2 regions of the Stenotrophomonas sp. LARHCG68 genome follow, and region 2 is predicted to be linked to the other one. Evidence: predicted binding sites of a transcription regulator. Region 2 holds the regulator's gene; the other holds the start of a gene.
What was found. Region 2 encodes FliA, which starts transcription of late flagellar genes. Its sites were predicted from a motif close to TAAAGTTTNNCNNNCNNNGGCCGATAA; they were not measured.
Positions count from the first base shown of each region.

Region 1 (14,110 bases), on a different contig from region 2:
CCGGCGAAGGCATCAGTGCCGAAGTCATCGACGTGGCCACGCTGCGCCCGCTCGACTTCGCCACCATCGCCGAGTCGGTGGCCAAGACCGGCCGCTGCGTGATCGTGCAGGAAGCGCCCAAGACCGCCGGCTTCGGTGCCGAGATCGCCGCCCGCCTGGCCGAGGAGTCGATGTACGACCTGCTCGCCCCGGTCGAGCGCGTCACCGGCTATGACACCCACATCCCGCTGTTCCGCCTGGAAATGAAGTACCTGCCGAGCGTGGAGCGGATCGTGGCGGCGGCCAAGCGCGCGGTGGCGGCGGGCTGACATGCAGGCACGCCTGACCGGCAGCCACCGCAGCCAGTACCGCAATCCGTTGCACGTGCACACCGGGCAGATCGTCGCCCTGGGTGTGCGTGACGAGGAATGGCCGGCGTTCGCGTGGGTGACCACCGACGCCGGCGATGCCGGATGGACGCCGATTGCCTGGTTGCGGATGCTCGACGACGGCCGCGCCGAAGTGCTGCGCGACTACAGCGCGCGCGAACTGGACGTGGACCGTGGCGAGCAGGTGCGGCTGCACCATGAACATGGCGGCTGGTGGTGGTCCGAGCGTGCCGATGGCACGCAGGGCTGGCTACCGGCACGCGAACTTGAATTGCTGGAAGAGAACTGCACATGAGCCAGACCAAGAGCTTCAACCTGCCCGACCTGGGCGAAGGCCTGCCGGACGCCACCATCGTGGAGTGGTTCGTCAAGGAAGGCGACGTGATCAAGCTGGACGAGCCGCTGGTCTCGATGGAGACCGCCAAGGCCGTGGTCGAGGTGCCCTCGCCGGTGTCCGGCAAGGTACTGAAGCTGGCCGGCGCGCCGGGTGACATCGTGGTCACCGGCCACATGCTGGCGCACTTCGAGATCGACCCGAACCTGCCGCAGCGTGCCGAAGGCCAGGATACCGGCCACCACCACGGCGCCCCGGCACCGGCCGCTGCGGCACCTGCACCTGCCGCAGCGCCGGCACCGGCTGCCGCCGCCGAACGTGCCGACGAAGGCACCGTGGTCGGCGCGATGGTCAGTTCCAATGCCGTGCACACCGAGCAGGCCGTGGCCGTCGGTGGCGTCAAGGCGGTGCCGGCCGTGCGCGCGATGGCGCGCAAGCTGGGCGTGGACCTGGCCCGCGTGCGTGCCACCGGCGCCGACGGCGCGGTGACGATGAACGATGTGAAGCAGGCCGCCGAAGCCGGTACCGCCCGCGTCGGCGCACCTCTCCCGCGTACGGGAGAGGTCGGCGCACAGCGTGCGTCGGGTGAGGGCGCTCCCCCATCCGCCCTGCGGGCACCTTCCCCCGCAGGCGGTGGAAGGGATGAAGCCGCCCGCACCCCGCTTTCCGCCGCCGGCAAGCCGATGCGTACCGCGCCGCCGGGCGTGGTCGCCAAGGGCCAGCCGGAACCGCTCAAGGGCGTACGCCGCAACATGGCGCGGGTGATGGCCGATGCGCACAGCAAGGTCGTGCCGACCACGCTGACCGACGACGCCGACATCCACGCCTGGGCACCGGGCAATGACATGACCTCGCGCCTGGTGCGCGCGATCGTGGTCGCCTGCCAGACCGTGCCGGCCATGAACGCCTGGTTCGACGGTGAAAACCTCACCCGCACCCTGCACGCGCAGGTGGATATCGGCATTGCGGTGGATACCGACGACGGCCTGTTCGTGCCGGCCCTGCGCAATGCCGACATGCTCGATGCACGTGGCGTGCGCGAAGGCATCAACCGCCTGCGCCAGCAGGTGGAAGACCGCTCGATCGCCGCTTCGGAACTGAGCGGCTACACCATCTCGCTGTCCAACTTCGGCATGTTCGCCGGCCGCTACGCAACGCCGGTCGTCGTGCCGCCGTGCGTGGCCATCGTCGCCGCCGGCCGCGCCCGCTTCCAGCTGACGCCGGTGATGGGTGGCGTGGAAACGCACAAGGTCATCCCGCTGTCGGTCACCTTCGACCACCGCGCCTGCACCGGCGGCGAAGCCGCCCGCTTCCTGCGTGCGCTGATCGACGACCTGGCCCGGACCAACTGACCGGTCCTGCCAGCGCAGTCCCGGGGCCCGCAGTGATGCGGGCCCTTTTTTTTGGGATCGATGCAGCGGTTCCTCCCTGCTGAACACGCATGCACGCCTGCGGGCCGTTACCATACGGCCCGCTACTTCAATGGGAAAACGCAATGGGAATAATGACAGGGATGGTTGTCGGCGCCGTGATCGGGCTGGGGGCATTGAACGTGATGGCACTGATCGCCAGGAACAGCGGCCGGCCGTTCGACCAGACCACGCTGACCAGCGATGAAGACGTCCTGGCGCAGGTCGCCACCTGGGCACAGGCCAATGGCTACCACCTTGCCAGCGAAGCCGGCCCGAACCGTGTCTACCGCAAGGGCAAAGGCTTCTTGACCGCACCGATGTTCCTGGAAGTCAGCCGCGACGGGAACCGCTACACCTTCCGCAGCTACACCCGCATCAACGGCCTGATCATCAAGGGCGACATGGCCCTGAGCGGTGGCAGCTTCGTCGCCAGCGTGCCGCGTGCAATGGCCCGCAAGGCGCAGAACCTGCTGTTCGCCCAGCTGCACGCGCCGCCAATCCACTGATCGTTGCCAGGCCGGCGGATACCGCGGTGTCATCCTCCGGCGTTACGATGGGCCGGAAAGCCACGCACACGATTCGGTAAACACCATGGACGCTTGGATCTGTACGCAATGCGGTGTACGCAATGGCATCGAGGCACGCGTGTGCTGGCGTTGCGGCACGCATGCCGACGGCAGTGCCCCCGACCCCGAGGCGCACGCGCCGGGCGTCGTGCATGTCCAGGGGCCGCGACAGATGACCTGCCTGCGCTGCACCGACAGCGAAATGGCCTTCATCGGTCGCCGCCGCTTCCATGAGGGCTCGCAGGCGATGCCGTTCCTGCTAGGCGAACTGGGCGAACTGTTCGTGCACCGCGAGGAGTTCGACCTGTACGCCTGCCCGTCGTGCGGCAAGGTGGAATTGTTCCTGTCCAGCACCCCGCAGTGAGGCGCGCCGATGCAGGACAGGCGCTGGCTGGTCGGATTGTTCGTGCTGGTCTACCTGGCCATGTTGCTGGGCGGCGCGGCGCTCAAGCCCGGGTATTCGCCGGTGGCGCAGTACATCAGTGAACTCGGTGCCACCGGCAGCGCGCACGCGCGGCTGATCAGCCTGGCCGGCTTCATCCCGGTGGGCGTGCTGGGCGCGGTGCTGCTGGTGGTGATGGCCGCGCGCGTACCGCTGGTGGGTATCGGGCGCGTCGGCTACTGGCTGCTGCTGTGCGAACCCCTGGCCTGGATCGGCTCGGCGCTGGCGCCATGTGACCTGGGCTGCCCGCACGGCGGCAGCGTCTGGCAGGTGCTGCACAACCTGTTGGGCGTGCTGACCTACCTGGGCACCACGCTGGGGCTGGTGTTGATGGCGGCCGCGCCCGGCCTGCGGCCCGCCACCCGGTTGCTGTGGATCGCACTGGCGATGGCCTGGCTGCTGCTGTTCCTGCTGATGGGCAGTCCCGCGCTGGCTGACGTGCGCGGTTTGCTGCAACGCCTGGCCGAATGGCTGGTCTACGGGGCGCTGTGCAGCGCCGCCTGGCGCCTGGCCGGCCCGCGCGCCATCGCAACCGGCGCTGCAACCACACGCGGGTAAGCTGCCGGCTCCCCTGCCACCCGGAGCCCTCCATGAGCCACCGCAGCCGTCTTGCCGGATTCATCATCGATTGCCAGGACACCGACAGCGACACCGCCGCCGCGTTCTGGGGCGCCGCACTGGGGTTGGAGGCCGAGCCCAGCGAATCCAACACCGATGGTTCGCAGTACAGCCGCCTGCGCGATGCCCCCGGCCACCTGAATGTCGAGGTGCAGCGTGTCAGCCACGCCTCACACGTGCACCTGGACATCGAAGCGGACGACATCGACGCCGAGGCCGACCGCCTGGAAGCCTTGGGCGCCCGCCGCATCGGCTTCGTCAAGCGCTGGTGGGTGATGGAAGCCCCGACGGGCCATCGTTTCTGCGTGGTACGCATGCATCACCCCGAGCAGGGCGCGCCACCGCGCGTCTGGGAGTGAACACCCACGGCATCGGATAATCCGCGCAGCCTTCCCTGGAGATGCAGCCAATGTCCGTTCCCACCCTCACCGGTGCCCGCGTGCTGGTCGCCGGCGGCAGCCGCGGCATCGGCCTGGCCATCGCCGACGCCTTCGCCCGCGCCGGCGCGCGCATCAGTCTGTGCGCACGCAATGCACAGGTACTGCAGCAGGCCGCCGTGCTGCTGGAGGCCACCGGTGCGCAGGCGGTCCATGCGCAGTCCTGTGACCTCGCCGATCCGGCGCAGATCGCGCAGTGGGTGGACGCCGCGGCCACGGCGCTTGGCGGCGTCGACATCGTCGTCAACAACGCCTCCGGCTATGGCAACGGCAATGACGATGCCAGTTGGCAGGCCGGCTTCGACATCGACCTGATGGCGGCCGTGCGCACCAACCGCTGCGTGCTGCCCCACCTGCGCCGCAGCGCGATGCCGGCCATCCTCAACATCAGCTCGATCAACGCCTCGGTGCCGACCCCACGCGCGGCGGCGTACTCCACGGCCAAGGCCGCGCTGAACTACTACACCACCGCGTTGGCCACCGAGCTGGCGCACGAGCGCATCCGGGTCAATGCCCTGGCGCCGGGCTCGATCGAATTCCCCGGCGGCCTGTGGGAGCGTCGCCGCAGCGAGGAACCGGCGTTGTACGCACGGATCCGCGACAGGATCCCGTTCGGCGGCTTCGGCGATGTCGAGGACGTGGCGCAGGCAGCGTTGTTCCTGTGTTCGCCGGCGGCGCGCTGGATCACCGGACAGGTGCTGGCCGTGGATGGCGGCCAGTCGCTGCCTGCGTGACCCTCGCAGGAACGGCCTCGGTCACGAAGCCGATCAGGGTTCCTGCACGAGAGCACCCCTCCCCTGCCCTCCCCTTGCCTGCGGCAAAGGGAGGGGGCGTAGGAACGGCTTCGACCGCGAGCCTGCGTCAGAAACAACGTCCCCCCGCCCTCCAGAACTCACGCCAACGCCGCCGAGCCCACCACCCGTTCGCCCAGCGTGGGTGCCAATACCGCCTCCACCAACGCCCCGGCGATCCGTTCGGCCGGATTGATCCGCCAGGCCTTGGGCAGCACCGGCCCCAGCGCGCTCAATACCACCAGGGCGGCGTGTTCACCGGCACGTTTCTCCAGCCGCTCACCGCCGATCAACCCTGGCCTGACCAAGGTCAACGCATCGAACCCCAGCGCGCGCAGGTCGCGTTCCAGTTCGCCCTTGACCCGGTTGTAGAAGAACCTCGAACCGGCATCGGCTCCCATCGCCGAGTTCAGCGCGAACACCGCGCAGCCCCGCGCCCGTACCGTGCGGGCGATCAGCAGCGGGTAGCCATGGTCGACCTGGCGAAACGCCTCGCGCGAACCGGCCTGCTTCAAGGTCGACCCCAGCGCGCAGATCGCCGCATCCACCTGCCACCACGGCGCGTCCAGCGGCAAGGCGGCGAAATCGTGCACCGGGTTGTGCAGGCGAGCATCGACCACCGGCAATGGCCGCCGGGTCGGCGCCACCACCGCGCTGCAACGCGCATCGGCCAGCAGGCGCCGCAGCACCTGCGCCCCGACCAACCCGGTCGCCCCCGCCAACAACACCCGCATATCCCGCTCCTGTGATCGACTGCGATTCAAGCCCCCCACCACCTTGCCGATAATGAGGCTTGGATACCACCCCGCCCGGGGGCGCCTGCGCGCCCCCGCACCCCCACCCGAACCCGCGCGCCATGGCCGACAGCTCCGATTCCTCCGCACCAGGCAGCCTCGGGCTGGGACGCATCCTGTCGCGTCGGACCAGTCCTGCGCCGCGGCCGGAACCGGCGACGCTGGACAACCCCGGCATGGCCCTGCTGCAGCGCCTGTTCGTCGGCGCCGACAGCCCCGAGCCGCTGCTCGGTGCCTTTGCCCAGGGCATGTGCAGCCTGCCGGGTGAACTGGGCGACATGGGCCAGCGCCTGCACAGCGCGCATGCCGAGCGGGACTGGGAGCGTTATGGCCGCCTGATGCGGCAGCTGATCGACAAGTACATCCGCACCATCGAGCAGGAGCAGCCCGTCGGCAATGGCGAGGCCGCGCAGCTGCGCGACCTGCTGGCCAACACGCTCGATGCGGTGCTGGCGAGCCTGATGCAGCATTCGCCCGAGCTGGAGCAGCAGGCACGGCGGATGGGCGAGGAACTGCGGGCCTGGCGCAGCGGCCAGGCCCTGCAGCCGGTGGCCCAGCACCTGCGCGAGTTGTGCCACCAGGTCGGCGTGCGCAGCGAGGGCCTGCAGGAGCAACGCGACCTGCTGCTGAGCCTGTTCGACCTGCTGCTGGAGAACATCACCGAGCTGCTCGACGCCGACAGCTGGCTGCACGGCCAGATCCGCAGCGTGCGCCAGCTGCTGTCCGGTCCGCTGGACGGCGATGCGCTGGAACAGACCCGCAATGACCTGCGCGAAGTGATCTACCGGCAGGGGTTGCTGCGCCAGGGCATCGACGAATCCAAGCAGGCGATGAAGGAACTGATGGTCGATTTCATCGACCAGGTCGACGGCATGGCCACCGAAACCGGCGAGTACCACGACCGCATCGCCAGCTATGCCATCGCCGTGCGCCAGAGCCGCAGCATCGCCGACCTGACCAGCCTGCTGCAGGACGTGCTGCAGGACACCGCACGCGTGCAGGCGCAGGCCGCGCGGGCGCGTGACCACCTGGCCAACGCGCGCGCCGAAGCACAGGCCGCCGAGCAGCGCGTGCGCCAGCTGGAAACCGAACTGGCCGAAGCCGGCAACCAGCTGCGCACCGACCCGCTGACCGGCGCCCTGAACCGGCGCGGGCTCGATGCCCTGCTTTCCAGCCTGCCCGACGACGGTTCCACGCTCAGCATCGCGCTCCTGGACCTGGACCACTTCAGCCAGACCAACGCCGCCTTCGGCCACGCCGGCGGCGACCGTGCGCTGCGCCACCTGGTCGCCACCGCGCAGGCGCGACTGGGCAGCCACGGCCACGTCGCCCGCCTCGGCGGCGACGAGTTCGTGCTGGTGCTGCCGGCCATGCCGCAGGCGCAGGCACAGACCCAGTTGCGCCGCCTGCAGGAAGCACTGGCCCAGCGCCCCTTCCTGCAGGACGACCAGCGGGTGCACGTACGCTTCAGCGCCGGCACGGCGCAACGCCGCCCCGGCGAGCCGACCGAGTTGCTGCTGCAGCGCGCCGACCGCGCGCTCTACGCCGCCAAGCAGGCCGGCCGCGACCAGATCCGCAACGCCGACTGAGCCGCCTGCCGTGCGGCCGGCCCCGGCCGACCGCGACCGCCTCCTCCCCGCCGCTGTGATATTCCCTGCGCTGGTGCGAATCACCCTTGCATGGACATCCCCGTGACCGCCAACGCCACGCTGCAGCACCACTTCGCCGACCTGCTGCAGCAGCACCAGGGCATCGTGCTCAAGGTGGCCCGCGCCTGGAGCCAGACAGCGGAGGACCGCCGCGACCTGGTCCAGGACATCAGCATCCAGGCCTGGCGCGGCTTCGCCTCGTTCGACCCGGACAAGGCCCGGTTCGGCACCTGGCTGTACCGGGTGGCCCTGAACGTGGCCATCTCCCAGCAGCGCAGCCGGCAGCTGCGGCAGCGCCACCACGGCACGCTCGTCCCCGACCCGATGGAATCGGGCCTGGCCGTGGAGGACACCGCCGAGCAGGCTGCCCAGCGCGCGCAACTGCATGCCGTGATCCACGCCCTGCCGCCACTGGACCGCGCCCTGTTGCTGCTGCACCTGGATGACTGCAGCCACCAGGAGATCGGCCAGGTGCTCGGCATCAGCGCCGGCAATGCCGCCACCCGCCTGCACCGCCTGCGCCAGCAGCTGCGCCGGCACCTGTCCCCTTCCCAAGACTGACGAGGCCCCCGATGGAACTGGAACAGCTCAAGGCCGCCTGGGCCGACCAGGCACGACGCATCGACGCGCTGGAAGCCACCGCGCTGGAGGCCTGGCGGCAACCGCGCCAGCAGCAGGTACGCCGCCGCCTGCGCGGCTTCAGCGCGCTGCAGCTGGGTTGGCTGCTGGCGTGGATCGTAGTGACGATGCTGGCGGCGGGGTTCTGGATCGCGCATCGCGACGTCCCGCACCTGCTGCTCACCGGCCTGGCCTTCCACGTGTATGGCATCGCCGCGATCTGGGTGTCCATCACCCGCGCCCTGCTGGCGCTGCGCATCGACATGCTCGATGCGCCGGTCCTCCAGCGGATGCAGCAGCTGGCACGGCTGCAACGCTTCACCGCAGCCACCGAACTGGCGCTGGGACTGCCGTGGTTCTGCCTGTGGCTGCTGGCCACGCAATGGCTGTGCGTGCAGTGGCTGCACCTGGACCTGTACCGGCTGGCGCCGCAATGGTTCGTTGCCACGCTGGGCTTCGGCATCGTGGCGATGCTCGCCAGCGCCGCGCTGGCGCGCTGGGCGCTGCGTCGGCTGCCACCAACGCATGGCCTGCAGCGCCTGCTGCAGAGCCTCTCGGGTCACTCACTGGCACGCGCGCAACAGCACCTGCGTGAGCTCTCCACCCCGCCGTGATCCATGCCACGGGGCGTCATCGCATGCAGCGCGGCCCGGGCCGCGCTGCATGCCGGCACCTCAGTGCGCCGGCGCGGAGCCGCCGCGCAGCTTCTGCACCAACGTCACCACCGCCAGCACCACCGCACCGATGCCCACGCCCACCACTACGCTGCCCAGCGCGTTGGCCAGCCACTCCAGGTGGGACGGGGCCAGCCCGACCACGAAGTGGTGCAGCGCCGGGATCGAATGCACCAGGATGCCGCCGCCGACCAGGAACATCGCCGCCGTACCGGCGATCGACAGCCCGCGCATCAGCCACGGCGTGGCATGCAGGATGCCGCGCCCGAGCGCGGCCATCGCCCTGCCCTTGTCCAGCATCCACGCGCCGATGTCATCGAGCTTCACGATGCCCGCCACCAGGCCGTAGACGAACACCGTCATGCCCAGTGCCACGGCGATCAGCGTGGCCACCTGCTGGCCGAACGGCGCGCTGGACACCACGCCCAACGACAGCACGATGATCTCCGCCGAGAGGATGAAGTCGGTGCGCACCGCACCCTTGATCTTGTTCTTCTCCCAGGCCACCACGTCGGTCCTGTCATCGGCCAGCGCGCGGGTCAGCTCGGCCTTGTGGGCGTCGTCCTCGTCCTTGGAATGCAGGAACTTGTGCGCGAGTTTTTCCACGCCCTCGTAGCAGAGGAAGGCACCGCCGAGCATCATCAGCGGGGTGATCGCCCACGGCAGCCAGGCGCTGATCGCCAGCGCCGCCGGCACCAGGATCGCCTTGTTGAGCAGCGAGCCCTTGGCCACCGCCCACACCACCGGCAACTCGCGGTTGGCGCTGACCCCGGTCACCTGCTGGGCATTGAGGGCCAGGTCGTCGCCCAGCACGCCGGCGGTCTTCTTGGCCGCGACCTTGGTCAGGATGGAAACGTCATCAAGCAGGGTGGCGATGTCGTCGAGCAGGGCGAACAGGCTGGCTCCAGCCATGGGGAGGTTCCGAAGGGGGAAGAGCTGCCGATTCTCACTCATCGGTGCGCCGCAACGCGAGGGGGCCGCATTCACCCTTCGCCCACCCTTCCGCGGCCACACTGGGGGTCCCTGCCCCTGTGGACCCCTGCGTTTGAACGAGCAGCCCACCACCAGTGACAGCCCGGCCACCGTTGGCGGCATGAGCCGCCGCCAGCAGATCGTTCGCCTGCTGCTGCGCTATCGCAACTCCGGCGTGTTCTCAGGCATCTCGCTCGACGGCGAGCTGCCGCGCCTGGCGCGCGCGCCGGCCGCCGGTGACCCGACCCAGTTCGTCGCCGACCTGGAGGCGCTGGGCGCCACCTTCGTCAAGCTCGGCCAGGTGTTGTCCACCCGCCCGGACATGATCCCCGCCGAGTACGTGGCCGCGCTGGAGCGCATGCAGGAGAAGGTCGCGCCGATCCCGGTCGAGCAGATCCGCGCCATCGTCGAGGAAGACCTCGGCGCGTCGATCAGCAAGCTGTTCAACTGGTTCGACCCCGAACCGCTGGGCTGCGCCTCCATCGCCCAGGTCCACCGCGCGCAGTTGCGCGATGGCCGGGAAGTGGCGATCAAGGTGCAGAAGCCGGACATCGCCGCGCAGCTGCGCTCGGACATCGGCGTGCTGCGCAGTTTCGCCAGCGCCGCCGACCACCTCACCCGGGTTGGCCGCAAGGTGCGCTTCTCCGATTGGCTGGAGGAGTTCGCCAAGACCCTGCGCATGGAACTGGACTACGAGGCCGAGGCGGCCAGCCTGGCGCGGTTCGGCCAGCACCTGGCGCCCTATCCGGAGTTGTGGGTGCCGCAGCCGATCTGGGACCTGTGCAGCCGGCGCGTGCTGACCATGGAACTGGTGCCCGGCGTGCGCGTGGACGCGATCCCGCCGGTTCGCCGTACCGAACAGCCGATGCTGCCGTTGGCCGCGGCGCTGGTGCGCGGCTACCTGGACCAGATCTTCGTGCATGGCGAGATCCACGCCGACCCGCACCCGGGCAACCTGCGCGTCACCCCGGACGGGCAACTGGCCATCTTCGACCTGGGCATGGTCGCGCACGTACCGCCGCGCCTGCGCGAACGCCTGCTCAAGCTGCTGTTCGCCGCCGTCGATGGCCGCGGCGAGGAAGTGACCGACGAGATCATCGCCATCAGCACCCGGCTGGAGGACTACAACGAGGAACGCCACCTGCGCGAGACCGGGCAGATGATTGCCCGCTACGCCGCCAACGGCACCGTCTCCGAGGGCCAGGTGGTGCTGGAGATCGTGCGCATCGCCACCGCCAGCAACCTGCGCACGCCGCCGGAACTGAGCCTGCTCGGCAAGGCGCTGCTCAACCTGGAAGGCGTGTGCCGGGTACTGGCACCGGAGATGGATACGCGCAAGGTGGTGGAAAAACAGCTCCAGCACGTGATGCGCGCGCGGTTCCGCAAGTCGCTTTCGCGCGCCAACCTGGCCAGTGAGGCGATGGAGCTGCAGCACCTGCTGCGCGACGGCCCGCGGCGCATGTCCGACATCCTCAGCCTGGTCGCCGAGAACCGCCTGCAGATGAAGGTCACCGGGCTGGAGGAGTCGCGCCTGATGGAAAACATCCAGAAGGTCGCCAACCGCATCGCCGCCGGGCTGATCACCGCCGCACTGCTGCTCTCCTCGGCCTTGCTGATGCAGGTGCCCACGCGCTTCACGCTGTTCGGTTACCCGGCGTTCGCGATCCTGCTGTTCCTGCTGGGCGTGGCGATCGGCATGGGCCTGATCGTCAGTGCATTGTTGTTCGATCGCCGCACGCGCTCACGCGAACGCGAGGAACGCGGCCACCGCTGAAGGCTCAGGCAGCCTTGGGATGCAGCACGACCGAGGGCGTCGCAGGCATGCCCGCGCACTTGCCATTGAAGAATTCGACGCTGTCGCCGGCCTCGCGCACGGCCAGCGCATACAGCAACGGCAGCGCACTCGGCGCCAGGTGCATGTGCCGCTCGCCGCCGGGCGCGGGCAGCCGGCATTCGGCCAGGCGCACGATGTCGCCCTCGTCGATCAACTGGCCCACCTGGTCACGGAAGCACGACACCTGTTGGCGCGTGGCATCGTCAGCATCCGGGCAGATGGTGCCGATGCCGGCGATCAGGACGCCCTGCTCGCGCAGTGGCCGCAGCCACGCCGCCAACGCGGCATGTTCCAGCGCCGACAGCTCCGAATCCAGGCTGATCTGCACCACCGGGATATCCGCCTGCGGGTATAACGCCTGCACCAGCTGCACGACTTCCGGATCCAGCGGATGACTGCTGTCCAGGCGTGCACTCGGCATGTCGAGCAGGCCGGCGACGCGGCGCGCCACCCGCGTGGATACCGATTCCATCGCGTGCAGGCTGTCCTGCTCGGGCGCGATGCTGATGCAGACCCCGCGCGTCTGCCAACGCGGCGAGACACACACGATCGCGCGCGGGCGCGGGTAGGCCTGGGTGGCCTGCTGCAACGCGGCGGCATCCCAGCCAGGCACGGACAACTCTTCCAGGCCGGCGAACAAGGCCGGCATGCGTTGCAATTCCATTGGTTTCCCCTTGAGGCGGGGGCCGGCTCCTGTTGCTGGCCGCCATCGATGGCGACCGTAAGAGCTGCTGTTCCCCGGAGATCGGTGATGGCCTGCGGCGCCACTTCACCTTGCGATGCACAAAATGATGCCTAGCACGTCATGGCTGGATCATGAATAGGCGAATTGCCCATTTTTGACCGAAACATTTCAGTCAGGTTCCTGTAGGCAACATCGATTCCCCGCATCGTCATACGCCTGCAATGCAGCGATGGTGCGGGCCTGCGCTCACCGCAGGCTTTCCCTCCGCTACCCACGTGACCGCATGCATTGGATCATCGGGCTGTATCTGGCGGCGCTTGTCGTCCTGCTGCTGTTGTCCTCCACCCTGGCCCGGACCAAGGCCAGCCTGCTCACCGCGTTGCTGTTGGCCTTCAGTGGCTGGTGGCTGATCGACCAGCTCAGTGGCGATGGCATCAACTCGGCCACGCTCTACCACCTGCGCAGCGACATGGATGGTGCCGGCGTCGGCGATTTCAGCGCCTACATCCTCGGCTTCGCGTGCCTGGTGATCATCTCGTTCTCGCCGTTGCTGCTGCTGCGCGTGCGCCGCCTGCGCCTGCCGCGCTTCGGCATGCCGGTGTTCGCCGGCTTCGCCGCGCTGCTGGTGGCCTGCGTGCTGGCCAGCCCGCTGTACAGCGACCTGCGCCGCCTGCAGCAGCAGATGAAACCGGTGGACTACAGCGCCGTGGTGCCCGAGTACGTGATGCCCTCGGCGCCGCTGGCGCGTCGCCCGAACATCGTGTGGATCTACGGCGAAAGCCTGGAACGGACCTACCTGGACGAGCGCGTCTTCCCCGGGTTGATGCCCAACATCCAGCGCCTGGCCAGCCAGGGCCTGGACTTCCGTGACATCGCCTCGGCCGATGGCGGCGGCTGGACCATCGCCGGGCTGGTGTCCTCGATGTGCGGCGTGCCATTGACCACCGCGCAGGGCGACGAGAACAGCATGGGCCGGATGGGCAGCTTCCTGCCCGAGGCGTTCTGCCTGGGCGATTACCTGAAGCAGCAGGGCTACGGCAACCACTACATGGGCGGGGCCAACGGCCAGTTCGCGGCCAAGGCGGACTTCCTGCGCACGCACGGCTTCGACGACGTGCGTGACCTGGCCTGGTTCGAGCAGCAGGACATCGCGCGCAAGCACTTCTCCAACTGGGGCGTGCATGACGACGTGCTGCTGGACCGCGCGTTCGACCGCTTCCTGGAACTCTCGCGCGGCGGCCAGCCGTTCATGCTGACCACCCTGACCATGGACACCCATCACCCGGCCGGGCACCTGCCGGTCGCCTGCAAGGGCACGCGCTACCGCAGCGCGCTGGGCAACATCGGCCTGCTCAATGCACTCAAGTGCAGCGACCGGCTGATCTCGCGCCTGGTCGAGCGCATCCGCAGCAGCGAGTTCGGCGACAACACGCTGGTGGTGCTGGCCTCCGACCATCTGGCCATGCCCAATGATCTGAGCCACGTGCTCGAACAGCAGCGCCGCGAGAACCTGCTGGTGTTCCTGGGCAAGGACATCACGCCGCGCCAGGTCACCGCCACCGCGGGCACCACGCTGGATTCCGGCGCCACCGCGCTGCAGCTGATCGACCCGGCGATCTCGGCGATCGGCTTCGGCCGCTCGCTGCTGGCCTCGCCACGCCCGGACAGCGCCAGCGTCGCGGCCCTGCGCGGCGACGCCGGCAGCAGCTACGCGCCGTACCGTGCGTTCGCGCGCTCGTTGTGGCTGGGTGGCGACCAGCCGCGCATGCTGCGCCTGGAGGACGAGAAGGTACTGGTCGGCGTGCAGCAGGTGCAGCCGCCGGTGCTGCTGGAGTACGACAAGGACTGGCAGCTGGCATCGATGTACCTGGAGAACACCTCGCGCAAGTTCGAGGAGGCCGACCCCACGCATCGCC
Region 1 covers NZ_JBIXJV010000002.1:208,006-222,115, forward strand. The annotation lists gene ACIPR8_RS08410 (alpha-ketoacid dehydrogenase subunit beta) at 1-308, shown strand, start outside; gene ACIPR8_RS08415 (SH3 domain-containing protein) at 310-663, shown strand; gene ACIPR8_RS08420 (dihydrolipoamide acetyltransferase family protein) at 660-2,054, shown strand; gene ACIPR8_RS08425 (hypothetical protein) at 2,207-2,620, shown strand; gene ACIPR8_RS08430 (hypothetical protein) at 2,706-3,044, shown strand; gene ACIPR8_RS08435 (DUF998 domain-containing protein) at 3,054-3,680, shown strand; gene ACIPR8_RS08440 (VOC family protein) at 3,713-4,099, shown strand; gene ACIPR8_RS08445 (SDR family NAD(P)-dependent oxidoreductase) at 4,150-4,911, shown strand; gene ACIPR8_RS08450 (NAD-dependent dehydratase) at 5,070-5,702, opposite strand; gene ACIPR8_RS08455 (GGDEF domain-containing protein) at 5,825-7,351, shown strand; gene ACIPR8_RS08460 (RNA polymerase sigma factor) at 7,442-7,972, shown strand; gene ACIPR8_RS08465 (hypothetical protein) at 7,984-8,643, shown strand; gene ACIPR8_RS08470 (DUF808 domain-containing protein) at 8,704-9,615, opposite strand; gene ACIPR8_RS08475 (ABC1 kinase family protein) at 9,797-11,449, shown strand; gene ACIPR8_RS08480 (hypothetical protein) at 11,454-12,173, opposite strand; gene ACIPR8_RS08485 (phosphoglycerol transferase I) at 12,478-14,110, shown strand, end outside.
Region 1: ACIPR8_RS08455 (GGDEF domain-containing protein) is a predicted target of FliA. The motif match lies at 5,729-5,755, and genes of this name have one in related genera.

Region 2 (14,110 bases):
CGAAAAACGACGTGCATCCATGCACGTCGCCCCTGCGGGGTCTTGTCCGTCAGCTCCGTCGCTACGGAAGGGAACCCGGCACGTCAAAATCCACGGCAACCGCAACGGCAAGAGCGAGAGCAAGAGCAAGAGCAAATGCAAGGCAACACCCTAAGCACCAGCAACGTCGGAAACCTGGCACCCGGCCGCTGACCTTCGTCTGGCACCAACCTTGCATCCACCCTCGCATGAGCCCCGAACTTGCCCTGACCGAACTGCGTGGTGGCCTGGTCGCCACCCTCTGGATCGCTGGCCCGCTGCTACTCACCGTGCTGGTGGTCGGCGTCGTGGTCGGCATCATCCAGGCCGCCACCCAACTCAACGAACCCACCATCGCCTTCGTCGCCAAGGCCGGTGCGCTCACCGCCGCGCTGTTCGCGCTGGGCAGCCTCCTGCTCGGCCACCTGGTCGAGTTCACCATCCTGCTGTTCCAGCGCATCCCCCACCTCATCGGGTAGCGCTGCATGGATTCGGCAACCGGGACGATGATCGACGGCCAGCAGGCCTTCGCCATCATCGGCAACACGCTCTGGATCATGCTGCGCATCGGCGCCATGCTGATGGCCATGCCCATGGTCGGCAGCCGCGCGGTGCCGGCACGGATCCGCGTCCTGCTGGGCATCGCCCTGTCGGTGGCACTGGCACCGATACTGCCGCCGGTACCGCTGTTCTACGGCTTCGACTCGGTCACCGTACTGACCATCGCCCGTGAGCTGGCGGTCGGCATCTGCATGGGCTTCCTGCTGCGGCTGATCTTCGAGGCCGGCGCCATGGCCGGCGAAATGATCGCGCAGAGCACCGGCCTGGCCTTCGCGCAGATGACCGACCCCCTGCGCGGCGGCAGCTCCGGCGTCATCGGCCAATGGTTCTACCTGCTGTTCGGCCTGCTGTTTTTCACCACCAACGGCCACCTTGCGGTGGTCTCGCTGCTGGTGGACAGCTACAAGGCGCTGCCCATCAGCACCGCCCTGCCCGATCCGCACGCGATGGCCGCACTGGCGCCAACGCTGGCGGTGCAGATCTTCCGTGGTGCGTTGTCGCTGGCCCTGCCGCTGACCGTGGCCATGCTGGCCATCAACCTGGCATTCGGCGTGCTGGCCCGTGCCGCGCCGGCCCTGAACCCGATGCAGCTCGGCCTGCCGGTGGCCTTGCTGCTGGGCCTGTTCCTGCTGACCCTGCTGGCCGGGGAGATGGGCCCGCCGGTGCAACGCCTGTTCGATTCGGCCTTCGATGCGGCCCGGCAAGTGACAATGTGACGGACTGCGCAGCTCCCGCTTCTGCCACATGCTTGGCCGGAACGCCCCCTTGCCGCCTGTCGGGGACCCGTGGATAGTCTTGACCGAAGCATGGCCGGGGGATGGAGCGTCCATGCGGTTTGCCGCGGCGGCATGCCGACGGCCTGATCAACTAGGGAGGGGTTTGATGCTCGCAGGCAGCTACAACCCGTTGTTCGTGGTGCTGTCCATCCTTGTCGCCATCCTGGCCTCGTTCACGGCCCTGGACATGGCCTCGCGGGTATCGGCATCCCAACCCCGCCGTACCGCGGCGCGCTGGCTGATCGCCGGCGGCGTGGCGATGGGCGCCGGCATCTGGTCGATGCACTTCGTCGGCATGCTCGCCTTCCGACTGCCGATCCCGCTGGGCTACGACCTGTGGCTGACCCTGCAATCCCTGCTGGTGGCCATCGCCGCATCGCTGTTCGCGTTGTGGCTGGTCTCGCAACCGACCCTGCCGCACCTGCGTCTGGCGCTGGGGGCGCTGCTGATGGGCCTGGGCATCGCCTGGATGCACTACGTGGGCATGGCCGCGCTGCGCATGCAGCCGGATATCCAGTACGACCGCCTCTGGTTCGTGCTTTCCATCGTCATCGCCGTGGTGGCCTCGTGGAGCGCGCTGTACATCGCCTTCCGCCTCCGCACCGCAGAGCAGGCCCTGCCTCCGCGGCTGATCGCCTCGGTGATCATGGGCCTGGCCATCGTCGGCATGCACTACACCGGCATGGCGGCGGCCAACTTCCCCGCCGGCTCGATCTGCGGCGCGGCCCGCAGCGGTGGCGTACCCACCGAGTGGCTGGCGGCTTGCGTGGTGCTGCTCACCGTCGGCGTGATGGCGATCGTGTTGACCTTCTCGCTGCTGGAGCAGCGCATGCAGTCGCGTCTGCTGCACCTGCGCAACTCGATGCTGGTGGCGTCGCTGGACGATGCCCGCAAGGAGCTGTTCCACGCCAGCCAGCACGACTCGCTGACCCGCCTGCCCAACCGCCAGCTGGCCCATGACCGCATCGAGCAACTGCTGGAAGCCGGCCAGGCCTGCGCGGTGATGTCCATCGACCTGGACGGCTTCCGCCACATCAATGGCGCCTACGGCCCCCAGGCCGGCGATGCCGCGCTGGTGGACGTGGCCGAACGCCTGCGCCAGCTGTTCCCCAACGAGGAGCTGGTGGGCAGGCTCGGCGGCGACCAGTTCGTGATCGCCATGCCGGTCACCGACGGCAAGGACATCGAAGCCCAGGCCGAGCGCATCATCCTGGCGGTCAACTCGGTGCGGGTCGGCGGCCGTGACATGCGCATCACCGGCAGCCTCGGCATCGCCCTGTCCCCCGAGCACGGCCAGTCCGCCCCGCCGCTGGTCAACATGGCCGAGATCGCCATGCGCTACGCCAAGCAGGCCGGGCGCAACGGGCACACATTGTTCGCCGAATGGATGAACGACAACGCCGAGCAGGACCGGCGCCTGCTCGAGGACCTGCGCAAGGCCATCGGCGGCCCGCAGCTGTCCCTGCACTACCAGCCGCGCGTGCATGCCGAGACCGGCCGGATCAGCGGCGCGGAGGCATTGATCCGCTGGCGCCACCCCGAACACGGCTACGTCCCGAGCGAACGCATCATCCGCCTGACCGAGCTCAACGGGCTGATGGAAACGCTCGGCAACTGGGTGCTCAACGAGGCCTGCCGGCAGATGCGCAGCTGGCATGACGCCGGCAACACCGAGTGGAGCATCTCGGTGAACCTGTCCGGGCGCCAGCTCGGCTCGCCGCAACTGCTTGATGAGGTCCGCAGCGCGCTGGAGCTGCACGAGCTGCCGCCCTCGCGCCTGATCCTGGAGGTCAGCGAGAGCGCGGTGATGCGCGACGCCGACAACGCCATCAACGTGCTGCGCAGCGTCGCGGCGCTGGGCGTGGGCATCTCCATCGATGATTTCGGCACCGGCTTCTCCAGCCTGCTGCACCTCAAGCGGGTCCCGGCCACCGAGATCAAGATCGACCGTGCCTTCGTGGTGGCGCTGGAGGAGAGCGACGAGGACGTGGTGATCGTGTCGGCCATCGTTGCGCTGGGCCACGCACTGAACCTGTCGGTGGTGGCCGAGGGCATCGAAACCCCGGGCCAGCGTTCCTACGTCGAGCGGCTGGGCTGCGACCACCTGCAGGGCTACCTGCTCGGCCGCCCGGTCAGCGCCGAGAACTTCATGCGCCTGCATGGCGGCGATTCGCGGCAGGCGGCGCTGGACGCCCGCCTGTCCGCCTACCAGAACCACCAGGCCTGACACCGGCACCGGCGGCCAACGGCCGCCGGCTTCCCCGCCGCCACCGACGGGCCATGTCTTCAAGGACAGTGAGACCGCGCGGAACGGTTCTTGCACGGCACCGGATGAATCCTTCATCCAGACCGTGCAATGTCCGAGAACGAACAGGCCGGGGAAAAGACCGAACTCCCGACTGAAAAGCGCCTGCGCGAGGCCCGCGAGAACGGCAACATCCCGCGTTCGCGCGAACTGGCCACGGCCGCCGTGTTCACCGCGGCCGTGCTCGGCCTGCATGCCAGCGCCGGTTCCATGGCGGCCTCGGCACGGCAATGGATGAAGGCGGCCCTGGCGCCCGAGCCGGCCCTGCTCCACTCCACCGACGCCCTGTTCGGCCATGCCGGCTGGATGTTGCTGCGGCTGATGCTGGCGTTCTGGCCGCTGCTGCTGGTCTGCATCCTGGCCAGCTTCATCGGCCCGGTGCTGATGGGCGGCCTGCGCTTCTCCAACAAGGCGCTGATGCCCGACCTCAACCGGCTCAACCCGCTCACCGGCTTCAAGCGCCTGTACGGCGCCGAGGCGGTGGCCGAGCTGGTCAAGTCGGTGCTGCGCGTGCTGTTCGTCGGTACCGCCGGCGGCCTGTGCATCTGGCACGGCATCGACCTGCTGCGCGGGCTGCTGCACCAGCCGCTGGAGAGTGCCACCGGCAACGGCCTGGGCTTCACCATGAAGCTGCTGCTGGCCACCGCCGGCGCCATGGCCCTGCTGGCGGCCATCGATGCGCCTTACCAGAAATGGAACTGGCTGCGGAAGCTCAAGATGACCCGCGAGGAGCTCAAGCGCGAGCTCAAGGAAAGTGAGGGCAGCCCGGAGGTCAAGGGCCGCATCCGGCAGATGCAGATGCAGCTCTCGCAGCGACGGATGATGGAAGCGGTGCCCAGCGCCGACGTGGTGGTGGTCAACCCCACCCACTACGCCGTGGCCCTGAAGTACGAGGGCGGCCGCATGAACGCCCCCACCGTGGTCGCCCGCGGCGTGGACGAGCTGGCCCTGCGCATCCGCCAGGTGGCCGACGGCAACCGCGTCACCATCGTCTCGGCCCCGCCTTTGGCACGCGCCTTGTATCGGGAAAGCCAACTCGGCAAGGAAATCCCCGTGAGACTGTATTCGGCCGTCGCCCAGGTCCTCTCTTACGTCTACCAGCTGCGCCAGTGGAACACCGGCCCGATGCCGCAGCTGCCGCCGCTCGAAGTGGATGAATTTGGTCCGGAGGGCCGCCCATGAGCGCGCAGCTGACCACCTCGCCGGGCCGCCGCCTGCTGGACATGCTCCGCCACGGGCTCGGTGCGCCGCTGATCGTGCTGGCGCTGCTGGCCATGGTGGTGGTGCCGTTGGCCGCGCCGGTGCTGGACGCGCTGTTCACCTTCAACATCGCCATCTCGCTGATGGTGCTGCTGGCGGTGGTGTACGTGAAGCGCCCGCTGGACTTCACCATCTTCCCGATCGTGCTGCTGGTCACCACGATGCTACGGCTGGCGCTGAACGTGGCCTCCACCCGCGTGATCCTGCTCAACGGCCAGAACGGCCATGAAGCCGCCGGCAAGGTGATCGCCGCGTTCGGCGAGTTCGTGATCGGCGGCAACTACGCGGTCGGCATCGTGGTGTTCGCGATCCTGACCATCATCAACTTCGTGGTCATCACCAAGGGTGCCGGACGCGTGTCGGAAGTGACCGCGCGCTTCACCCTGGACGCCATGCCCGGCAAGCAGATGGCCATCGACGCCGACCTCAACGCCGGTTTGCTGACGCGCGAGGAAGCCAAGCTGCGCCGCGAGGAGGTCCGCGAGGAAGCCGACTTCTACGGTGCGATGGACGGTGCCAGCAAGTTCATCCGCGGCGACGCCATCGCCGGCATCCTGATCCTGTTCATCAACCTGCTCGGTGGCCTGGCGGTCGGCGTGCTGCAGCATGGCATGCCGGTCGGCGACGCCGCCGCCACCTACACCCTGCTGTCCATCGGTGACGGTCTGGTGGCGCAGTTGCCGGCGCTGCTGGTGTCCAGCGCGGTGGCGATGCTGGTCACCCGCGCCTCGCGTTCGCAGGACATGGCGCAGGCAATGACCGGCCAGGTGTTCGGCCAGTACCGCGCCCTGGCCATCACCGCAGGCATTCTCGGCCTGGTCGGCCTGGTGCCGGGCATGCCCAACCTGGCCTTCCTGACCCTGGCGTCGGTGCTCGGCTTCGTGGCCTGGAAGCTGTGGAAGCGCGAGATGGCCAACGCCGGCAAGGAGAAGTCCGCCGCCGCGGACGGCGGCGACGGCGCGCTGGCCGGGTTGTCGGCCACCCAGCCCTCGCCCACCGCCGAGCTGAGCTGGGACGAACTGCGCCCGGTCGACCCGCTCGGCCTGGAGGTCGGCTACCGGCTGATCCCGCTGGTGGACAAGACCCAGGGCGGCGAGTTGATGGCCCGCATCAAGGGCGTGCGCCGCAAGCTCACCCAGGACCTGGGCTTCCTGATCCCGCCGGTGCATATCCGCGACAACCTGGAGCTGCCGGCCACCGCCTACCGCCTGTTGATCCATGGCGTGCCGGTCAGCACCGCCGACATCCACCCCGACCGTGAGCTGGCGCTGGACCCCGGCAGCGCGATGGGCAAGCTGGAAGGCATCGCCGGCAAGGATCCCGCCTTCGGCCTGGATGCCACCTGGATCCAGCCACACCAGCGCGCCCACGCCGAATCGCTGGGCTACACCGTGGTCGACCCGGCCACCGTGGTGGCCACCCACCTCTCGCACCTGATCCGCGAACACGCACCCGAACTGCTGGGCCACGAGGAAGTGCAGCAGCTGCTGGCGACCCTGGCCAAGAGCGCGCCCAAGCTGGCCGAGGACCTCTCGCCCAAGGCGCTGCCGTTGTCCACGATCGCGCGCGTGCTGCAGAACCTGCTGGTCGAGCGGGTGCCGATCCGCCAGCTGCGCAAGATCGCCGAGGCGCTGGTGGAAACCGCGCCGGTCACCCAGGACCCGACCGCGCTCACCGCGGCGGTTCGCAACGCGTTGGGCCGTTTCATCGTGCAGGAGATTGCCGGGATGTCGCCGGAACTGCCGGTGTTCACCCTCAACCCGCAACTGGAACGGGTCTTGCAGGAGTCCACCCAAGGCAATGGTGCCGCACTGGAACCCGGTCTCGCCGAACGCCTCCACCAGAGTCTTGCCGATTGCGTCGGCAAGCAGGAGGCCCGCAACGAGCCTGCGGTCGTGCTGGTACCGGCGCCGGTCCGCGCCGCGCTGGCGCGCCTGGTCCGCCACAGCGTTCCCTCGCTGTCGGTCCTGGCCTACAGCGAGGTGCCGGAGGACAAGCGCCTGAAGCTGGTCGGCACGATCAGCTGACGCCGCCCGGAAGCCGGCTCCCCGAAAGGGCCGGCGACGGAAAACAGACACCCAACCGACCGAAACACCCGCGCACGAAGGAGCCCGTAACGCCATGCACGACATCGCCAACGCCACTCCTTCGCGGCAGCCCCACTCCCGGTACCAGAACATGAAGATCAAACGTTTCGTCGCCGCCGACATGCGCACCGCCATGAACCTGGTGCGCAAGGAGCATGGGCCGGACGCGGTCATCCTTTCCAACCGCCGCATCGAGGAAGGTGTCGAGATCGTGGCGGCCGCCCATTACGACGAAGCCGTGGTGCAGCAGGCGCTGGAAGCCAGCCGCCCGGCCCCGCCGGCCCCGAGCAAGCCGCGCAGTGCCGCTGAAGCGATCATGGCCGCGGTCACCCGTCGCCGTACCCCGGAGCCGGAACCGGTCGCCGTCACCACGTCCGCGGTCGCCGCCCTGGCCCGCTCGGCCGTGGGTGCCACTGGCCGCTCGATCGACACCAGCGTGGAACTGGCGCCGGGCAGCCGCTTCGCTTCGTTGCTCAAGCAGCCGGCCGCCGAAGCCCCGGTCATCCCCGCCGCCATCGTCCCGGCGGCGGCCATGCCCGCCGCATTCGCCTCGATCGCACCGGCGGCCGTGGCGACGCAGCACTTCGCCACCCTGCTGGCTGACGAACCGCCGGTGGTGCCGGCTTTCCGTCCTGCCGGCAGCGTCGCCGCCAAGGTCCCGGCAGCCAGTCAGGAGCCGTCCCAGGCCGCGACGGTCGACGCGGTGCCGCCGGTGCAGCGCGCCCAGTTCCAGATCGATCCGCCGCAGCCGGAGCCGACCCCGGTACCGGCAGTGGCCGAACTGCCGGCCGCAGCGCCCGTGGCTGCTGCCCCGGTGGTCGCCGTAACCGCACCGGTTGCCGCGGCCACGACCGAAGCTGTCGTGCCCGTTGCGCCGGCCGTACCGGCCGTGACTGCAGCGCCGGCGGCACCGGTCGCCATCCCGGTCACCCCGGAGACCGCCGCGGCGCTGAGCGTGGTGGCCTCCCGCCGCGACGACGAACAACTCATCCAGCTGCGCCAGGAAATGGCCGGCATGCGCCAGATGATCGAGCGCGAGATGCACCGCTTCACCGACGAGCGCCTGCGCGGCAGCGCGGTGCGCGCCAATGCGCTGGACCTGATGGACGAGTACGGCTTCGACGCCGGCCTGGCCCGCGATGTGGTCCTGCAGATCCCGGCCGACACCGACCCCAGCCGTGCCCGCGGGCTGATGCTGGGCCTGATCTCGCGCAAGCTGCCGATCGCCCCGGTCGACCCGATCGAGACGGGTGGCGTGATCGCCCTGGTTGGCCCGACCGGCGCCGGCAAGACCACCACCATCGCCAAGCTGGCCTCGCGCTTCGCCGAGGCCCATGCCCCGCGTGACGTGGCGCTGGTCACCACCGACACCCAGCGCATCGGCGCGCGCGAGCAGCTGTATGGCTTCGGCCGCCAGCTCGGCATCGCCGTGCACGAGGCCAACAGCGGCACCGACCTGAACCAGCTGCTGCAGAAGCTGGCCGACTACAAGCTGGTGCTGATCGACACCGCCGGGCTGGGCCAGCGCGACCGCGCCCTCACCGCCCAGCTGCAGTGGCTGCGCGCCGCCGGCCAGATCCGCACCCTGCTGGTGCTGCCGGCCAACACCTCCTTCCAGGACATGGATGAGGTGGTGCGCCGCTTCAGCGCCGCCAACCCGCAGGGCGTGGTGCTGACCAAGCTGGACGAGACCGGCCGCTTCGGCTCGGCCCTGTCCATCGCCGTGGACCACTGCCTGCCGGTGACCTGGGTCACCGACGGCCAGGACGTGCCGGAGGACCTGCACCGGGCCTCGGCGGCCAATCTCGTACTTCGCCTTGAAGATTTGCGCCGCGCGGCCGATATGCCCTGCAACCCGGAGTTCAACAATGCAGTCGCGTGAGTACGCCAAGCTGACCCACACCTTCCCGCTCGCGGCCACCCGGCGCGAGCCCGCAGGACCGGTGCGCACCATCGCCGTGACCGGCGGCAAGGGCGGCGTCGGCAAGACCAATGTCTCGGCCAACCTGGCCGTGGCACTGGCCGGCATGGGCAAGCGCACCCTGCTGCTGGACGCCGACCTGGGCCTGGCCAACATCGACGTGGTGCTGGGCCTTCAGCCCAAGCACACCCTGGCCGACCTGGTCGCCGGGCGCTGCACGCTGGAGGAAGTGATCATCGAGGGCCCGAACGGGGTGCTGGTGGTGCCGGCCGCGTCCGGCCGCCGCCACATGGCCGAACTGGCGCCGGCCGAGCACGTGGGCCTGGTCAACGCGTTCTCCGAGCTGGAACGCGACCTGGACGTGATGATCATCGACACCGCCGCCGGCATCACCGACAGCGTGCTGACCTTCTGCCAGGCCGCGCAGGACACCGTGGTGGTGGTCTGCGACGAGCCGGCCTCCATCACCGACGCCTACGCGCTGATCAAGGTGCTCTCGCGCGAGCGCGGCGTGGACCGCATCCAGGTCGTGGCCAACATGGCCCGTGATCCCAACGAAGGCCGCGCCCTGTACGAGAAGCTGGTGCGCGTCTGCGAGAAGTTCCTGATCGACGTCTCGCTCAACTACCTGGGCTGCGTGCCGCAGGACGACTGGCTGCGCGTGTCGGTGCAGCGCCAGCAGCCGGTGGTGAAGCTGTACCCGTCGGCACCGGCCGCCCTGGCCATCCAGGAGATCGCCCGCCGCACCGCGCGCTGGCAGGCCCCCACCACCCCGCGCGGCGGCGTCGAGTTCTTCCTGGAACGCATCATCCAGCAGAAGGTGAGCGCATGAACGCAACGGCCCATTACCGTGAAGTCCAGCGCAATGCGGCCAACGAGTGCATTGCCCAGCACGCCGACCTGGTGCGCCGCATCGCCCACCACCTGGCCGCGCGCCTGCCCGCCAGCGTGGAGGTCGACGACCTGATCCAGGCCGGCATGATGGGCCTGATCGAGGCCTCGCGCAGCTATGACGCCGAACAGGGCGCCTCGTTCGAGACCTATGCCTCGATCCGCATCCGAGGCTCGATGATCGACGAGATCCGGCGTGGCGACTGGGTGCCGCGCTCCGTGCACCGTCGCGCCCGCGATGCCGCGGCCACCATCCGTCGCCTCGAGCAGGCCAGCGGCCGTGCCGCCAGCGCCACCGAGGTGGCCGAGGCGATGGAAATGCCGCTGCCCGAGTACATGCGGCTGGTCGAGGATGCCTCGCGCGGCCAGGTGCTGAGCCTGGAGTCGCGCATCGAGGACCAGGGCGAGCTGGACACCCCGGCCACCGGCGGCCCCACCCCGCAGCAGATGCTCGAGCGCAGCCAGTTCGGCGCCGAGCTGGGCAGGGCCATCAGCCAGCTGCCCGAGCGCGAACAGCTGGTGCTCTCGCTCTACTACGAGCAGGAACTGAACCTGAAAGAGATCGGCGCGGTGCTCGGTGTCAGCGAGTCGCGCGTCTGCCAGATCCATGGCCAGGCCACGCTGCGCCTGCGTGGTCGGCTGAAGATTTTCGAGTCGGCCGACGCCGGCTTCGAGGAACCATGAAGAGGAATTCCTTTTGAACAAGAACATGCGCATCCTGATCGTCGACGATTTCTCGACCATGCGTCGTATCGTCAAGAACCTGCTCGGCGACCTGGGCTTCACCAACACCGCTGAAGCCGAGGACGGGCATGCCGCGCTGGCCATGCTGCAGAGCCAGCCGTTCGATTTCGTGGTCACCGACTGGAACATGCCGGTGATGACCGGCATCGAGCTGCTCAAGGCCATCCGCGCCGATGCCAAGCTCAAGACCCTGCCGGTGCTGATGGTCACCGCCGAAGCCAAGCGCGAGCAGATCATCGAAGCCGCCCAGGCCGGCGTGAACGGCTACATCATCAAGCCGTTCACCGCGCAGACCCTGGAAGAGAAGCTGGGCAAGATCTTCGAACGACTGACGGCGAGCGCCTGATGGACCTGCCTGTCGAGACGCTGAGCGACAAGTCGGCCCTGATCCAGCGCCTGCAGGATGCGCTGGCCGCGCTGGAAAACGGTGATGAAACCCGTTGGCGCCAGGAAATCGACGCCCTGGCCGCGCTGCGCGCGCAGCCGATGGTGGCCGGGCTGGGCCGGTTGGCCCGCGAGCTGGGCCAAGCACTGGGCGAGCTGCCCAGCGTGCCCAGCGAAGCCGGCGAGCTGGACGATGCCTGCGCGCGCCTGGACCACGTGGTGGAGATGACCGAGAAGGCCACCCACCGCACCCTGGACCTGGCAGAGGAATGCCGCGAGCTGACCGAACGGCTGCGCGCCGAAGGCCTCAACGCCGACCAGGACCAGCTGCTGGACCGCATCCGCCACAACCTCACCGAAGTGGCGCTGACCCAGAGCTACCAGGACCTGACCGGTCAGATCATCCGCCGCGTGGTGGGCATCGTCCGCCGCGTGCACGAGGGCTTTGGTGCACTGGGCCTGCCCCCGGCCGAGGAAGACGTGCGCAACGCCGGCCTGGCCGGTCCGGCGGTCAATGGCCTGGACCGCCATGCGGTCAGCCAGCATGACGCCGACGACCTGCTGTCGGACCTGGGGCTGTAAGCCATGAGTGCCTTCGCCGACGACATCGCCGCCGATTTCATCATCGAAGCCCAGGAGATCCTCGATCGCCTGGGCGAGCAGCTGGTGACGCTGGAGCAGGCACCGGAAGACACCGACCAGCTCAACGCGGTGTTCCGCGGCTTCCACACGCTCAAGGGCGGCGCCGGCTTCCTGTCGATCACGCCGATGGTGGAGCTGTGCCATGCCGCCGAGGAAACCCTGGGCATGGCCCGCTCGGGCAAGGCGCAACTGCTGGCCCATCACTTCGATGCCGCCCAGCAGTCGCTGGACTGGCTGCAGTCCATGCTCGACGCGGTGTCCTCCGGCACCGAGCCGGGCCACGCGCCGGCGGCATTGATCGCGCAGTTCGACGTCGGTACCGCGCCGGTACCGGCACCGGTCGCGGCACCGGTCGCGCCGGCCGGTGACCTGATCACCGAGGACGAGTTCGAGGCCCTGCTCGACAGCCTGCACGGCAAGAGCGCGCCGTCGGCGGTGGCCGCCAAACCCGCCGATGACCTGATCACCGAAGACGAGTTCGAGGCATTGCTCGACACGCTGCACGGCAGTGCCGCGCCCGGCACGTCCGCCGCTCCGGCAGTGGCAGTGGCACCGGCAGCGCCCCGCCCGGCGCCTGCCCCGGCCGCACGCCCCACCGCGGCGGCCAAGCCGGCGGCCGCACCGGCCAAGGCCAGCGAGCCCGAGCACACCGTGCGCGTGGACACCAAGCGCCTGGATGCCATCGTCAACCTGATCGGCGAACTGGTGCTCTCACGCAACCGCCTGAAGACCCTGCGCAGCCGGCTCAAGGACGAGGAACTCGACCGCGCCGTCTCCACCCTGGACATCGCCACCGCGCGGCTGCAGTCGGCGGTGATGCGCACCCGCATGCAGCCGGTCGGCAAGGTGTTCTCGCGCTTCCCGAAGGTGGCGCGCGACGTCGCGCGCTCGCTGCAGAAGGAAGTGGACCTGGAACTGATCGGCGCCGACACCGAGCTGGACCGCAACTTGGTCGAAGCCCTGGCCGACCCGCTGGTGCACCTGGTCCGCAACGCCATCGACCACGGCGTGGAGATGCCCGACCTGCGCGAGGCGCAGGGCAAGCCGCGGATGGGCCGGGTGCGGCTGTCCGCCCAGCAGGAAGGCGACTACGTCAGCATCGAGGTGCAGGACGACGGCGCCGGCATCGACCCCGAACGCCTGCGCGCCAAGGCCCGCGAGAAGGGCTTGATCGACCCGGAGGCCGCCGCCCGCCTGACCAGCGAGGAATGCCTGCACCTGGTGTTCCTGCCCGGCTTCTCCACCAAGCAGCAGGTCACCGACATCTCCGGCCGCGGCGTCGGCATGGACGTGGTGCAGTCGCGCATCCGCGAGCTCAGCGGCCAGATCCAGATCCAGTCCGAACTGGGCCGTGGCAGCCGCTTCCTGATCCGCGTGCCGCTGACCCTGGCGATCCTGCCGACCCTGCTGGTCCAGGCCGGTGAGGACGTCTATGCGCTGCCGCTGGCCCGCGTGATGGAAGTGCTGCACGCCCCGGCCACCTCGCTGGGCTGGTTCGACGGCCGCGCGGTGCTGGACCGCAAGACCCACACGCTGGCGCTGGTGGACCTGCGCCAGTGGCTGGGCGTGACGCCGACCCTGTCGCCGCTGCTGACCATCGTGGTGCTGCAGGTCGGCGAAGCCCGCTTCGGCCTGGTCGTGGACCAGGTCCGCGGCCGCGAGGAAGTGGTGATCAAGCCCCTGCCGCGCGCCCTGCGCGGCCTGCGTGGCTACGCCGGCGCCACCCTGATCGGCGACGGCCGCATGGCGCTGATCCTGGACGTGGATGGGTTGCGCGGTGGGCAGGACTGACAGCTGCCGCCAACGCTGCACTCCCCTCTCCCGCCTGCGGGAGAGGGGCTAAAGCAAAAGCCTCCCCCGCAGGCGGGAGAGGGACTAAAGCAAAGCCTTCCCCGCGCGCGGGAGAAGGGCTGAAGCAGGTAGCTCCCCCGCACGCCGGAAGGGAGCGAACGCAACACCCCGATTCAAGACTGTCTTCACAAGGCCGATATCCAACACCATGGACCGACTCAGCATCATTGGACTCTTCCTCGCCCTCGCTTCGCTGGTGGGCGGCAGCATCCTCAAGGGTGCGGGCCTGTCGTCGCTGTGGTCGCCGGCCGCGTTCGTGATCGTGATCGTCGGCACCATCGCCGCGATCCTGCTGCATACCTCGCCGGCGGTGTTCAAGCACGCCTTCAGGATCGTGCGCTGGGTGATCCGCCCGCCGGCCAGTGACCGCCGCGCGCTGGTCCAGCAGATCGTGGACTGGAGCAACATCGCCCGCCGCCAGGGCCTGCTGGGCCTGGAGCCGCAGGTGGAGCAGCAGGACGACCCGTTCATCCGCAAGGGCCTGCAGTTGGTGGTCGACGGCGTGGAGCCGGACACCATCCGCCACATGATGGAAATCGAGCTCGGCAGCCAGGAACAACAGGACCTGGCGGCGACCAAGGTGTTCGAAGGCATGGGCATCTACGCCCCGACGCTGGGCATCATCGGTGCCGTGCTGGGCCTGATCGCGGTGATGAAGAACCTGGCCGAC
Region 2 covers NZ_JBIXJV010000006.1:201,217-215,326, forward strand. The annotation lists gene ACIPR8_RS17440 (flagellar biosynthetic protein FliQ) at 228-497, shown strand; gene fliR (flagellar biosynthetic protein FliR) at 504-1,295, shown strand; gene ACIPR8_RS17450 (putative bifunctional diguanylate cyclase/phosphodiesterase) at 1,462-3,582, shown strand; gene flhB (flagellar biosynthesis protein FlhB) at 3,712-4,842, shown strand; gene flhA (flagellar biosynthesis protein FlhA) at 4,839-6,947, shown strand; gene flhF (flagellar biosynthesis protein FlhF) at 7,099-8,889, shown strand; gene ACIPR8_RS17470 (MinD/ParA family protein) at 8,876-9,760, shown strand; gene ACIPR8_RS17475 (RNA polymerase sigma factor FliA) at 9,757-10,503, shown strand; gene cheY (chemotaxis response regulator CheY) at 10,517-10,909, shown strand; gene ACIPR8_RS17485 (protein phosphatase CheZ) at 10,909-11,529, shown strand; gene ACIPR8_RS17490 (chemotaxis protein CheA) at 11,533-13,380, shown strand; gene ACIPR8_RS17495 (flagellar motor protein) at 13,589-14,110, shown strand, end outside.